DNA from 2 places in the Roseibium porphyridii genome. Region 1 is predicted to be linked to the other one. Evidence: riboswitches for the same ligand, from Rfam matches in the RefSeq annotation. Region 1 holds a riboswitch; the other holds the start of a gene.
What was found. Region 1 has a riboswitch for S-adenosylmethionine ahead of K1718_RS21635 (O-succinylhomoserine sulfhydrylase). Riboswitches for the same ligand answer to the same signal wherever they lie in the genome.
Positions count from the first base shown of each region.

Region 2: linked by a shared signal. The riboswitch ahead of K1718_RS23075 (hypothetical protein) and the one ahead of K1718_RS21635 (O-succinylhomoserine sulfhydrylase) in region 1 are both predicted to bind S-adenosylmethionine.

Region 1 covers NZ_CP120863.1:4,707,041-4,712,987, reverse strand. The annotation lists gene K1718_RS21650 (ion transporter) at 1-335, shown strand, start outside; gene K1718_RS21645 (IMPACT family protein) at 332-880, opposite strand; gene K1718_RS21640 (2'-deoxycytidine 5'-triphosphate deaminase) at 887-2,023, opposite strand; SAM riboswitch at 2,153-2,232, shown strand; gene K1718_RS21635 (O-succinylhomoserine sulfhydrylase) at 2,277-3,476, shown strand; gene K1718_RS21630 (Stf0 family sulfotransferase) at 3,683-4,483, shown strand; gene K1718_RS21625 (CDP-alcohol phosphatidyltransferase family protein) at 4,538-5,146, opposite strand; gene apaG (Co2+/Mg2+ efflux protein ApaG) at 5,295-5,696, shown strand.
Region 2 covers NZ_CP120863.1:5,015,435-5,021,381, forward strand. The annotation lists gene K1718_RS23050 (glutathione S-transferase N-terminal domain-containing protein) at 1-42, opposite strand, end outside; gene K1718_RS23055 (SlyX family protein) at 248-460, shown strand; gene K1718_RS23060 (efflux RND transporter periplasmic adaptor subunit) at 543-1,556, shown strand; gene K1718_RS23065 (ABC transporter permease) at 1,553-2,791, shown strand; gene K1718_RS23070 (ABC transporter ATP-binding protein) at 2,788-3,501, shown strand; SAM-I-IV-variant riboswitch at 3,603-3,727, shown strand; gene K1718_RS23075 (hypothetical protein) at 3,769-4,065, shown strand; gene K1718_RS23080 (acyl-CoA thioesterase) at 4,072-4,416, opposite strand; gene K1718_RS23085 (hypothetical protein) at 4,658-4,879, opposite strand; gene K1718_RS23090 (group III truncated hemoglobin) at 4,873-5,364, opposite strand; gene K1718_RS23095 (RrF2 family transcriptional regulator) at 5,458-5,892, shown strand; gene K1718_RS23100 (Crp/Fnr family transcriptional regulator) at 5,889-5,947, opposite strand, start outside.

The DNA of each region.
Region 1 (5,947 bases):
TCCCCGAATGGTTCGGCGACCTCGGAGCGTCGCTTTATACGCTCTTCCAGATCATGACGCTGGAGAGCTGGTCCATGGGCATCGTGCGTCCCGTGATGGAGGCTTATCCTTATTCCTGGCTGTTCTTCGTGCCCTTTATCCTGTGCACGGCATTCACAGTGCTCAACCTCTTCATCGGTATTATCGTATCGGCCATGCAGGAAGAACATGATGCCGAGGCCGATGCGAACCGGCAGGCGATCCATGACGATACCGGCCTGATCCTGGAAGAGGTGAAAGCGCTGCGGACCGAACTGAAAGCGCTCAGGGCCGAGGTCGACAGGACCAAATCTTAAAGGATCTCGAGGGTTTCCTGCGGACCTTCAACGAGAAGGCGCACACCGTCTTCCGTGTAGTGGCGCGCAACTACGCTTAGTCCAAGTGCTTCGACGCGCTTTTCCAGGTTTGAACTGGAGGCGAAATCCGCGCTGAACTCCTTTTGGGCCAATTTTCTGAATGGCACGAGTTCAGCGTTGTTGATGGCGTCCTGAGCTGCGCCGGAATAGGCCCTCGCAAGGCCACCGCCGCCGAGTTTGGTGCCACCGAAATAACGCACGATCAGCACCGCGCAGTTGATGAGTTCCGCCCCTTGCAGAATGCGCAAGGTCGGCATGCCTGACGTGCCGGCGGGTTCACCGTCGTCCTTGCTGCTTTCTTCGACCCTGTCATCTTCCAGAAGCCGTCTGTGAGCCGTGACCACATGATTGGCCTTGCGATGTTCTTTGCGAAGGTCGTCCAGTCGTTGGTCAAACGCTTCAAATGGGACCAGATGCGCAAGAAACCGGGATTTCCGATCCTCCAGAAAACCCTCGAACTCGCGAGTGACGGTCTTGAATGCCATGCCGGTCTATGCGGGCGACCTGAAGTGTTTGGAAAGTTTGAGCGCCTGGCCCTGATAGTTGGAGCCGATGCCTTCGCCATAGAGCGTGGCCGGGCGTTCTGCCATGTGCTCATAGACAAGGCGGCCAATTGTCTGGCCGTGTTCCACGATGAAGGGCACGTCGTGCGACCGGACTTCCAGAACGGCGCGTGAGCCGACGCCGCCGGCTCCGGAATGGCCGAAACCGGGATCGAAAAACCCTGCATAGTGGACGCGGAATTCGCCGACCAACGGGTCGAAAGGCACCATCTCCGCAGCATAGTCAGGCGGCACATGCACGGCCTCCTGGCTCACCAGAATATAAAAGGCGTTCGGATCAAGGATCAGCTCTCCGCGCTGGCGGCGGTGGATCGGTTCCCAGAAGTCGAGTGGGTCCTGAGCGCCGACAACATCGACGTCAATCAGGCCGGAATGATGCTTGGCACGGTATCCGATCAGGCTGCCTGGACCATTGCCTTCAAGATCGATTGAAAGTTGAACGCCGTTGCCGATCCGCTCGTTCCCCCCACTCATGAGCGTGTGGGATTTGTGTACCTCTTCCAGAATGTCGTCGGCAATCAGCGATTGGCCGCGTCGGAAACGGATCTGGCTTAGCCGAGAGCCTGAGCGGACCAGGATCGGGAAAGTGAGCGGTGATATCTCGGCGTAGAGCGGGCCTTGGTAGCCGGCAGGGATGGTGTCGAAGGCAAGGCCATTGTCGGTGATGACACGAGTGAAGACGTCGAGACGACCCGTGGAACTTTTCGGATTGGCAGTTGCCGAAATGTCTTCCGCCAGGGCAAGGCTTTCCTGCAAGGGCACAATATAGACGCACCCGGTTTCAAGAACCGCGCCTTCTGAAAGGTCGATTGTATGAAGCTTCAGCTGCTCCAGCCGGTCGGCAACCCGGATTGCCGGACCGGGCAGAAAGCTCGCGCGCACTCTGTAGGCCTCGCTCCCAAGCCTCAGGTCGAGGCTGGCAGGCTGGACCTGGCCGGTGACCGGAGGTTTGGCAGACGATATTTCACCGGCTGCGAACATCTCCTGAATGATGCGTTCGGGCAAAATGCCGCTGGCTGAAAGTGCTGCGCTACCGTTCAAGACCTGACCCGCCGTGACGTTCATATGGATTTCCCGCAAATTCCTTGCCTATCGTCCTTAACGGATAGGGCGGCTCGCGCCAACAGGCTTTGTGGTGGATGGCAGGCTTTTCGCCGAAGGAGATTGACCTTCGAAACGTTTTCCCTTAACAGACAGGCTCTTCGTGGTGATTTGGGCCGGCCGGCTTGCAGCCACGTTAAACAAGTCGCTAAAAAGGCCGGAGGTGCAAACCCCGGTCTTGAGGCTGGGGTTTTTTGCGTTTGGAGCATTGGAAGACATGACTGAGACCACCAAGACCGGAAACAAGAACTGGCGTCCTGCAACCGCATTGGTGCATGGCGGCACCATGCGGTCGCCCTTCGGTGAGACCTCAGAGACGATCTACCTGACACAGGGGTTCACCTATAGCGGAGCAGAAGCTGCCGAAGCCCGCTTCAACGGCGAGGATCCAGGCTATGTCTATTCCCGTTATGCCAACCCGACTGTCAGCATGTTCGAAGACCGGATCAAGGCGCTCGAAGGGGCAGAGGCCGCACGTGGGACCGCAAGTGGCATGGCGGCTGTCAATCTGGCGCTGATGGCGTCGGTCAAGGCGGGCGATCATGTGATTGCGGCCAAAGCGCTGTTCGGGTCGTGTCGATACATTTGTGAGACGCTCTTGCCGCGGTTCGGAGTTGAGAGCACGCTGGTGGACGGTACCGACATTGATCAGTGGAAAGCAGCCGTTCGACCGAACACCAAAGCGCTGTTTCTGGAAAGCCCAACCAATCCGACGCTCGAAGTGATCGACATTGCCGCGGTCGCCGATATCGCAAAAGAAGCAGGGGCGCGGTTGATTGTAGACAATGTTTTTGCGACGCCGCTTTATCAATCGCCGCTGAAGCTTGGTGCCGACGTTGTTGTCTATTCGGCGACAAAACACATTGACGGTCAGGGCCGTTGTCTGGGCGGGGTCGTCCTGTCAGATGAAGAATGGATCGTCGACGAGGTCATGCCCTTCATCAAGCATACCGGGCCCCACATGAGCCCTTTCAGTGCTTGGGTTCTTCTCAAGGGGCTGGAGACTTTACCGCTGCGCGTTGCGCGTCAGACCGAGAGCGCCGGTCAGGTTGCCGGTTTTCTGGCGGACCAGTCCAAGATCAGCCGGTTGATTTATCCCGGGCGCGCCGATCATCCGCAGGCTGAGGTGGTTCAGCGTCAGATGACAGCCGGATCAACGATGGTTGCCTTTGAAGTCGAGGGTGGCAAGGAGGCTGCCTTCCGCTTCACCAATGCGCTGGAGACCATCAAGATCTCCAACAATCTTGGGGACGCCAAAAGCCTGATCACCCATCCGGCCACCACGACCCACCAGTCGATCGGTGAAGAAGCGCGTGCGGAGCTGGATATATCCGACGGCATCTTGCGGCTGTCGGTTGGCCTGGAGGATCCACTGGATCTTCTGGAAGACGTTGAAAAGGCGCTCAGCGCGGTTTGATGAGTTCGCTGTACCAAGATGAAAAGCCCGGTCAAGTGCCGGGCTTTTTTCATTGGAATGCCATCCAGCTCCGTTGTGAGGGAGCAACACCTTGCGCTGGAACTGCTGCCAGGGAACCAAAACAAAGTGAATTGCCGTCCAAGGTATGCCAAGGAAACCCTTTGGATGGGCGGAGAGCTTTCCCGTTGAATACCTAAGGACAGGAAATGGCGCAGATGGCGGTTCAGTCCCGGTTCGGTTATCAGGCCTATATCATTTGTACTTCACCGCGCAGCGGCAGCACTCTGTTGTGCAGACTGCTGGCGGCAACAGGCGTTGCCGGAAGGCCGGAATCCTATTTCCACGTGCCGACACTGGCGGCCTGGCAGAAATCCCTGAACCTTCAGACTGTTGCCTACGAAGATAAGGCTTCGGCTCTGAAGGCAGTTTTCAACCGCGCTCGTTCCAAGGGAATGGGGGAGAGCAATCTCTTCGGCCTGCGATTGCAGCGGAAAAGCGCGAGCTTCTTCTTTGAGCAGCTGGAGTACATTCACTCAGACGTTTCAGGTGATCTGGCGCGCTTCGAGGCGGAATTCGGCAAAACATGTATTGTCCACCTGACACGGCAGGATAAGCTTGCCCAGGCGATCTCGTTGATCAAGGCAATGCAAACCGGCCTTTGGCACAAGGCGCCAGATGGAACCGAGCTGGAAAGAACCTCTGAACCGCAAGAACCGGACTACGACCGGGATCTGATCCGTAAGACGATTGAGGAAGTCACGCACTATGAAGATGCGTGGAGCAACTGGTTTTCGCGGGAAGGACTTGATCCCTATCGGATAACCTATGACGAATTGGCGACTGATCCGGAGACTGTCCTGGCCGATCTCATCACGCATCTCGGTTTTGATGGCGCTGTCGCCAAAGGCATTCCGCTGCCTGTGGCAAAACTTGCGGACAAAGTCAGTGAAGAATGGAAGACACGCTATCTTTTGGACGAAGGGCTCAACGACACAAGAGCCAAGTGACATTCAGCCCTAGGGCACCATCCTCGAGGAAGAGTGCATTCAGGCGCTCAAGCCCTAGTCTTTCAAGGCTGCGACGCCAATCATGACACGGGCCGCGGCTGAAACGAAACAAACCAACGCAAATCCCCAGGCCAAAACGGGGAACCAGGCGGGAAAGAGGGCCATCAATAGGAAAAGGGCGATGGTTTCAGCCCCTTCAGCCAGACCGCCGAGATAGTAGAGAGACTTGGAACCGCGTGCGTCCGTCGTCAACTGTTTACGTTCCGCCATGATTGCGAAGGCCAGAAAGGCTGAACCGTTGGCGTAGAAGCTGCATAGAAGGGCTGCTGCAGGAAGGGCGTTGTTTGCAGGGTCCAGCATGGCAAAAGCAAGCGGGATAGCGCCATAAAAGAAAAAGTCGAGTGTGATATCGAGGTATCCGCCGAGATCGGTCTTGCCGGAGGCTCGTGCAATTGCACCATCAAGGCCATCCGCCAGACGGTTCAAGCCAATCAGAAAGAAGCCGGCAAGCGTCGCGCCGCAAGCGATCGCCAGGGCTGCGACAAGACCCAAGGCGAAACCGAACAGGGTCACCGCGTTTGCACTGATGCCGGCAGCCGCCAACGCCTGACCCATTTGGTTCAGGGGCGGATCGATCAGAGGACGAATTCGGGCATCGAACATGTTGATGGTCACATAATTGGAAAATTCAGCGGTCTACATGCAAAATCCACTCGGAAATCACAAGTCAGTCCCTTTCACGCTTACGTCATACGCCTTATAAGCCCGTTTTGAATGAACGGGTCCTCACCCGGAAGCAAAAGGATTAATCGTGTCGGGCAGTTACAGCGCCACAACCGAAGGAATCGAAGTTTCCGTCGAACCATTTTATCTGGACGATGAATCGCGCCCGGAAGAAAGTGAATTTATCTGGGCCTATATGGTCGAGATCCACAATGGCGGCAACGAACCGGTTCAACTGAAATCCCGCTACTGGCAGATTACCGATGGCCTCGGACGGCAGGAAGAAGTGAGCGGACCGGGCGTCGTCGGAGAACAGCCGGTTATCGAGCCTGGGGAAACCTACGAATACTCCTCTCACTGCCCGCTGGCGACGGACAGCGGAATCATGGCGGGTGCCTATGAGATGGAGCGGCCCGACGGAACACTCTTCAACGTAACGATACCGGCGTTTTCACTGGACCTTCCTGACAGTATTCGGAGCTTGAACTGACGCGAAGCTACAGGACCTGAAACCAGAGCATAAGCGACCTGTCAGTTTTTAGTTTGAGAACGCGCTTGCTGCGCAATCCACGTCGTCAGTATATCCAGCGTTTCAGGCGCATAGGCGTACCGCCCCAAAGCGAGAAATGCTGCCTGGGACCACCATGGCATCTGGCCTTCAAGCTGGTAATTGAACCACTCTGCACGCAAAAGACTGTGCGTTCCGCCATTGATCATGTCGCTGCGATTTGCAGCATGCCC
Region 2 (5,947 bases), 310 kb from region 1:
AGGCCATTTCCGGGTGATTGGGTAGTCGGTCAATGCAGTCATAAAATGCTCTCTTCTAATTCTGTTCCAATGGTCTTTGCCGGATTACGCTGCGCATATAGGACATCGCGATCGTATTTAAACCCATCGCCAGTTGCCGATGAATAATTAGAGAAGACAGAAGCTCGCAAACACCTTATAGCTCGCGCGCTCAAACGGAGAGCCCCTTAAGCTGAGCTCAGGGCCAGGCCTTTTCATGGAGAATTTGATGTCGGACGACAGGGAAGCGCGTATTGAAAAGCTTGAAATTGATCTCGCTCACGCCAACAACACCATCGACGAACTCAATATCGTTGTGATCGAGCAAGGCAAACAGATCGAGCGAATGAAACACGTCCTTGCAAACATGACTGATCAGGTGGAAGAGCTGATGGACAACGTGCTGCCGGGCCACCAGATCGACAAACCACCTCACTACTGAAGGAATTTGGGGAGTTTGATCCATTCCAAGGCCCGCTTTTGCAAAGACACTATGCTGACGTAAGCTTCAAAGAAGGTGCTTCATGCGTGTCTTGAAATATCTGGGTTTTCTAATCGTCCTGATTGCCGGTATTGCCGGCATCTCCTGGTGGAATGCGCGCCCGCCTATTGTCGAAGTCGTTGCGCCCTATAGAGGCAGTGCGGCGGAGGTCGTTTACGCGACGGCGGTTGTTGAACCCGTTCGTTGGGCCAAAGTCACCAGCATTATCCGTGAGCGCATTACCTCTCTCTGCGGTTGCGAAGGCATGGAAGTCGCCAAGGGAGACCAGCTCGCCGAGCTGGACAGTGGCGATGCCCGTGCGACACTGGCCGAGCTGGAAGCACGACAGGTTCTTGCCAAGTCCGACAGACAACGCGCCATGCAGCTCCTGGAACGACGGGTGGTCAGCCAACAGGTCTACGACAAAGCCCAAAGCGAACTCATCCGCGTCAATGCCATGATTGCAGCACAAAAGGAGCGCTTGCGCGACTACAGTATCGTCGCTCCGATGGACGGCGTAATCCTGCGTCAGGATGGTTCGGTCGGTGAAGTTGCAGAGCCTGGAGATGTTCTGTTTTGGATTGGGCAACCCCAACCGCTGCAGCTGATTGCGGAAGTCAATGAAGAAGACATTCCGAAAGTCGTCAAAGGTCAGAAAGCACTCATCAAGGCAGACGCGTTTCCAAATCGGGACTTGATGGCAACTGTTTCACGGATCACGCCCATGGGCGATCCCGTGTTGAAGAACTACCGTGTCTATCTGGATCTGCCGGACGACACACCCTTGCGCATCGGAATGACCGCTGAAATCAATATTGTCACGGCTGAGGAAAGCGACACTTTGCTATTGCCGCTTGCCGCCTTTGATGGTGCAAACGTGCAGGCGATTGCTGAAGACAACACTGTCTCGCTTCTACAGGTCGATACCGGAATCCGTGGCACACGCGCTGTAGAAGTTTTGGACGGTGTGGACCCGAACTCAAGAATTGTCTTTCCCTATAATTCAGACCTGAAAGCGGGGCAGACCGTCCGGACCGAGGCCGGGAAACAGCCATGATTCTATTGCTCAGGATCGCGGCAACTCATGTGCGCAACCGCATGCGTCAGACGGTGGTGTCGACGCTTGGCGTCGCACTCGGGGTTGGCTTTTCAGTTGCCATGGCTGGCTTGATGGAAGGCTCTCAACGGGATTTCATGTCGACATTGATCGAAGCAATTCCGCATGTCGAGATCCAGGACGAACAACGTGCTCCGGCCTTGCAACCCGCCAGCGAACGGTTTGACGCAGTTGCATTTCACGGACTGAGACCGAAGGAAGATCTGCGCGGTATCCGCAATCCGACAGAGGCTTTGGCATCGTTGCGCGATTGGGTGAACGGTTCCATGGCACAGCGATTGAGCGGCCAGGCGGTGCTGCGCTACAGCGGACAGGACATCGGCCTGACCCTGACCGGGGTCGTGCCGCGATATGAACTCCAAGTGTCCAAGATCGAGGACGACATGCGCCAGGGGTCTCTCAAGGATCTTGAGGTGACTTCAAATGGTCTTGTGCTTGGCCGGAAGGCTGCTCAAAGACTCGGCGCAGATGTCGGGGACACTGTCACACTGACATCGGCAAACGGTGTGGCAAAAAGGTTCAAGATCGTCGGACTTTTTCACACCGGCATCACCGCCAGCGACGAAGGCTTTGCTTACGCGCCCCTGAAAGCTGTCCAGATCCTTCTGGAAAAACCCGACATCATCAACAGCATCTCTATTCGTCTTTCAAATATTGGCGAGGCAAACGATGTCGCTTCCCGCGCCGAACGCCAGCTCGGATACAAGGCAGTGTCCTGGGAGGAAGCGAATGAAGGACTGATGGAAGCCTTCTTCGTGCGCAACATCATCATGTATACGGTCGTCGGTGCCATACTGGTGGTGGCAGGCTTCGGCATTTTCAACATCGTGTCCACCATCGTCCATGAAAAGGCAAAAGACATCGCGATCCTGAAATCACTCGGATTTCCGGAGAGGGACATTCAGCAGATTTTCGTCCTTGAAGGCCTCGTGATCGGCGTGCTTGGCGCGATCACCGGGTCAGTGCTCGGTTTCGGCCTTTCCAGCTACCTCGCAACCGTAAAGTTCGAACTTACGACGGATGTCGAGGTGACCAGTCTGCCGATTTATTTTTCGACGCTGCATTACGTGATCGCCTGCTTTCTGGCGCTGTTTTCCTCCGCAATTGCCGGCCTGATCCCTGCTCGCAAGGCTGCCCGTCTCAATCCCGTTGACATCATACGGGGGGCGACGTGACTGCACCTGATGCCGCGCCGAGGGAGAGCCCGCTGCTGGAAACACGTAGCCTGACCCGAATATTGCCCGCCGTCGTCCCCGTAACTCTGGTTCAGGATGTCAGCCTGCGGATCGGTCATTCGGAGTTTGTCGCGATCACCGGACCTTCCGGTTCCGGAAAATCCTCATTGCTTTATCTGCTAGGCCTGCTCGACCGGCCGTCCGAGGGCGAGATATGGATCGCCGGAACGGAAACCGACCGTCTGTCTTCCAGCGAACTTGCCCACATCCGATTGGAAAAGATTGGCTTCGTCTTCCAGTTTCATTTTCTTTTGCCGGAATTCACAGCGCTGGAAAATGTCATGATCCCGATGCAGCGGCTTGGAAAGCTGCCGCCACGGGAACAGCATGAACATGCGGAAGGCCTTCTGGCCGGGCTGGGACTTGAGGACTTTCTGAACCGTCGACCAGAGCAACTTTCCGGTGGTCAACGCCAGCGTGTGGCTGTCGCCAGAGCGCTTGCAAATTCGCCAGACCTGATACTCGCAGACGAGCCCACGGGAAGCCTCGATTCCGTTGCTACCGAGCAGGTTTTTGAAAGCCTGCAGAAGATCGTCGAAACCCAGCAGACCACCATTATCGCTGTCACGCACGATATGGATCTGGCCAATCGCATGGAACGGCGTGTTCATCTGGTCGACGGGCGAATTGACTACGACCGAAAGCAATAACGAAGCTATCAGAGCCTTCTCAGCGCTGGTAACATTGAAATCACAAATGAATTTGTCATCGGCTCGCCGCTTGCCATTGGCGAGAAGACATGTCATAAGCCCGACATCATCAAGAGAAGGGCTGGCGCCCTCGCCAACCTGCCGAACCGGGCAAGGTGGTCCCCGCAATAGGGATGCGGCTGGAAAGACCCTCACATCGGGTTAACCGGCAACCAAGCGGTTCAATAGCATGCGCCAGTCCTCCTCGGGCAACCGATGGAGGATTTTTTGTCTCAACAGCCTTTTGCCGGTCGTGCGGCGGACTTGATCGAGCATCATCTTGGTGCTCATGCCGAACTCGCCGAAGCGTCAATCTGGCAGCGGGCTGCCGAAGACTGTGTTCTGGCACGCATCAAGTCTTTGCGTATTGTCGGTGGATTGCCCCGACACAAGGCGGCCCTGCACCCGGATGAACGTCTGAACCGGCTGAAGAGCCTTCTGCAGCTTTGGGCAAATGGTTGCACATGTGCGGTCGACGAGGATCTGTTCGCCGACATTGTCAACCGTCACCTGTCTGAACGCTAGATTTGGTCAATCGTTGTTGGGAACGGGACGCGGCTTGCCACCGTCGTCGACGGCTACCATCGTGAATATGGCTTCCGTGACCATTTCACGGTGTCCATACCGATGCCGCAGAGCCCAGGCTTCCAACCTGATTTCCATGGAAGAACGTCCAACGCGGATCACTTCTGTATAGACACACAAAACGTCACCGACATGAACGGGACGAATGAATTTCATCTTGTCGACCGCAATCGTAACGACGCGGCCTTCTGCTCTTTGACCGGCAGCAATACCGCCGGCCAAATCCATTTGCGACAAAACCCAGCCACCGAAAATGTCACCTGAAGCATTGGTGTCAGCTGGCATCGCCATTGTTCGCAATGTCAGATCGCCATTCGGTTTGTTTTCGGTCACGGCCGAGCCCCTCCTTTTTCAGACAGGTCGAGACTACCCACCGCGGCAGAGATCACAAGTGCTACTTGATCAAAGTCACTCAAATCACCAGCATCATGATTGCCATGATCCAGAGGGGTAATGGTGCAGCGATCCAGATCAGGACAATCGGCAGGCCGCGCTGCAGCAAGTTCTTGCGCATGTGAAGGAAACTCCTTTTTCAAGCAAAACCGGGGATCTCAATCACCGTCAGGATTGCGAGTGCCAACATTCCAGTGATGAACGCTGCCTTTGCACTGCCGATCAGGGATCGGCCCGCCGTGTCGAGCCGTGGCATCGGCAGGTCGCGCGAATCCAAATACATCGACAGCAACATCAGGGAAAAAACGGCGAACCAGACAACGACAAGCACCTCGGCAACGAGCACGATTGCGATCAACATGATCCGATCCAGTCCTGTTTCGAGGTGAGTTCAGGTGGGGGCACTGCTCCGGCAAATCCAAAAGTCGCCAGCCACAGGCTTTGCGCGATACGCTCTGCAACCGCGATGATTTCGTCAGCAAGGTCGGGCACGAACAGCTCGCGCACAACAGGGCGAAACACACCAAGCCACAAGGCATAGTCCGCACTCACAAGTTCCTTTTGCTTGAGGTGAGCCGGTACAGGCTTTCCTTTGTAAGCGCCGTTCTTCATGAGAACAGACTGCCAGAATGCTTCCATTTTCGGCAGATGCTCATCCCACTTTCCGTCCAACCGACTGTTGAAGATTTCGCCTAGTCGCGGATGCTCGCGAACGCAGCCATAGAATGTCTGGACCATCACGTGAATCGATTGTTCGTCCACGTGTTCATAACGTTGCAGGCGATCGCCCTTGTCGATCACGGGCGGTCTGTCGCGACGGCTAGAGGGTTTGCCGGTCTGCATCATCTTCTCCAAACATTCATTTAAGATGCATCTTTTAAATGACACAAGCTCATACTAAAATCAACATCTGAGATGAATGTTTTACGGGAAGCTGCCATGCGCCTCAGTCAGGCCAGTGATTTTGCCTTGAGAATACTCATGGCCACCGGACAGTCAGACAATCCGCAGACCGTCGAAAAGCTTGCCAAACAGCTGGGGCTGGCAAAATCGCATGTGATGAAGATCGTCGCCCACCTTGCAAAGGGCGGCTATCTGGAAACCACTCGCGGTCGTGGCGGTGGCATCAGGCTGGCAAAATCGCCGGAGGCAATCCGGCTTGGCGATGTCGTTCGGCTGATCGAGCCAGACCTTGGCGTGGTCGCCTGCCTGAAACCCGGGTCAACTGCAGCCTGCGCTTTCCTGCCACGCTGCGCGTTGAAGAGTGCAATGGCACAGGCTGCAGAAGCATTTCTGGACAGCCTGAATGGACAGACCCTGGCTTCAATCCTCGCAGGGACACAGAAAGCAAGACTGTTGGACGCCACTGGCTAAAGCGTTGAAGCCTGTTCGAGAAACTCGATCTGCTCAAGACAATAATAGCCAGAGA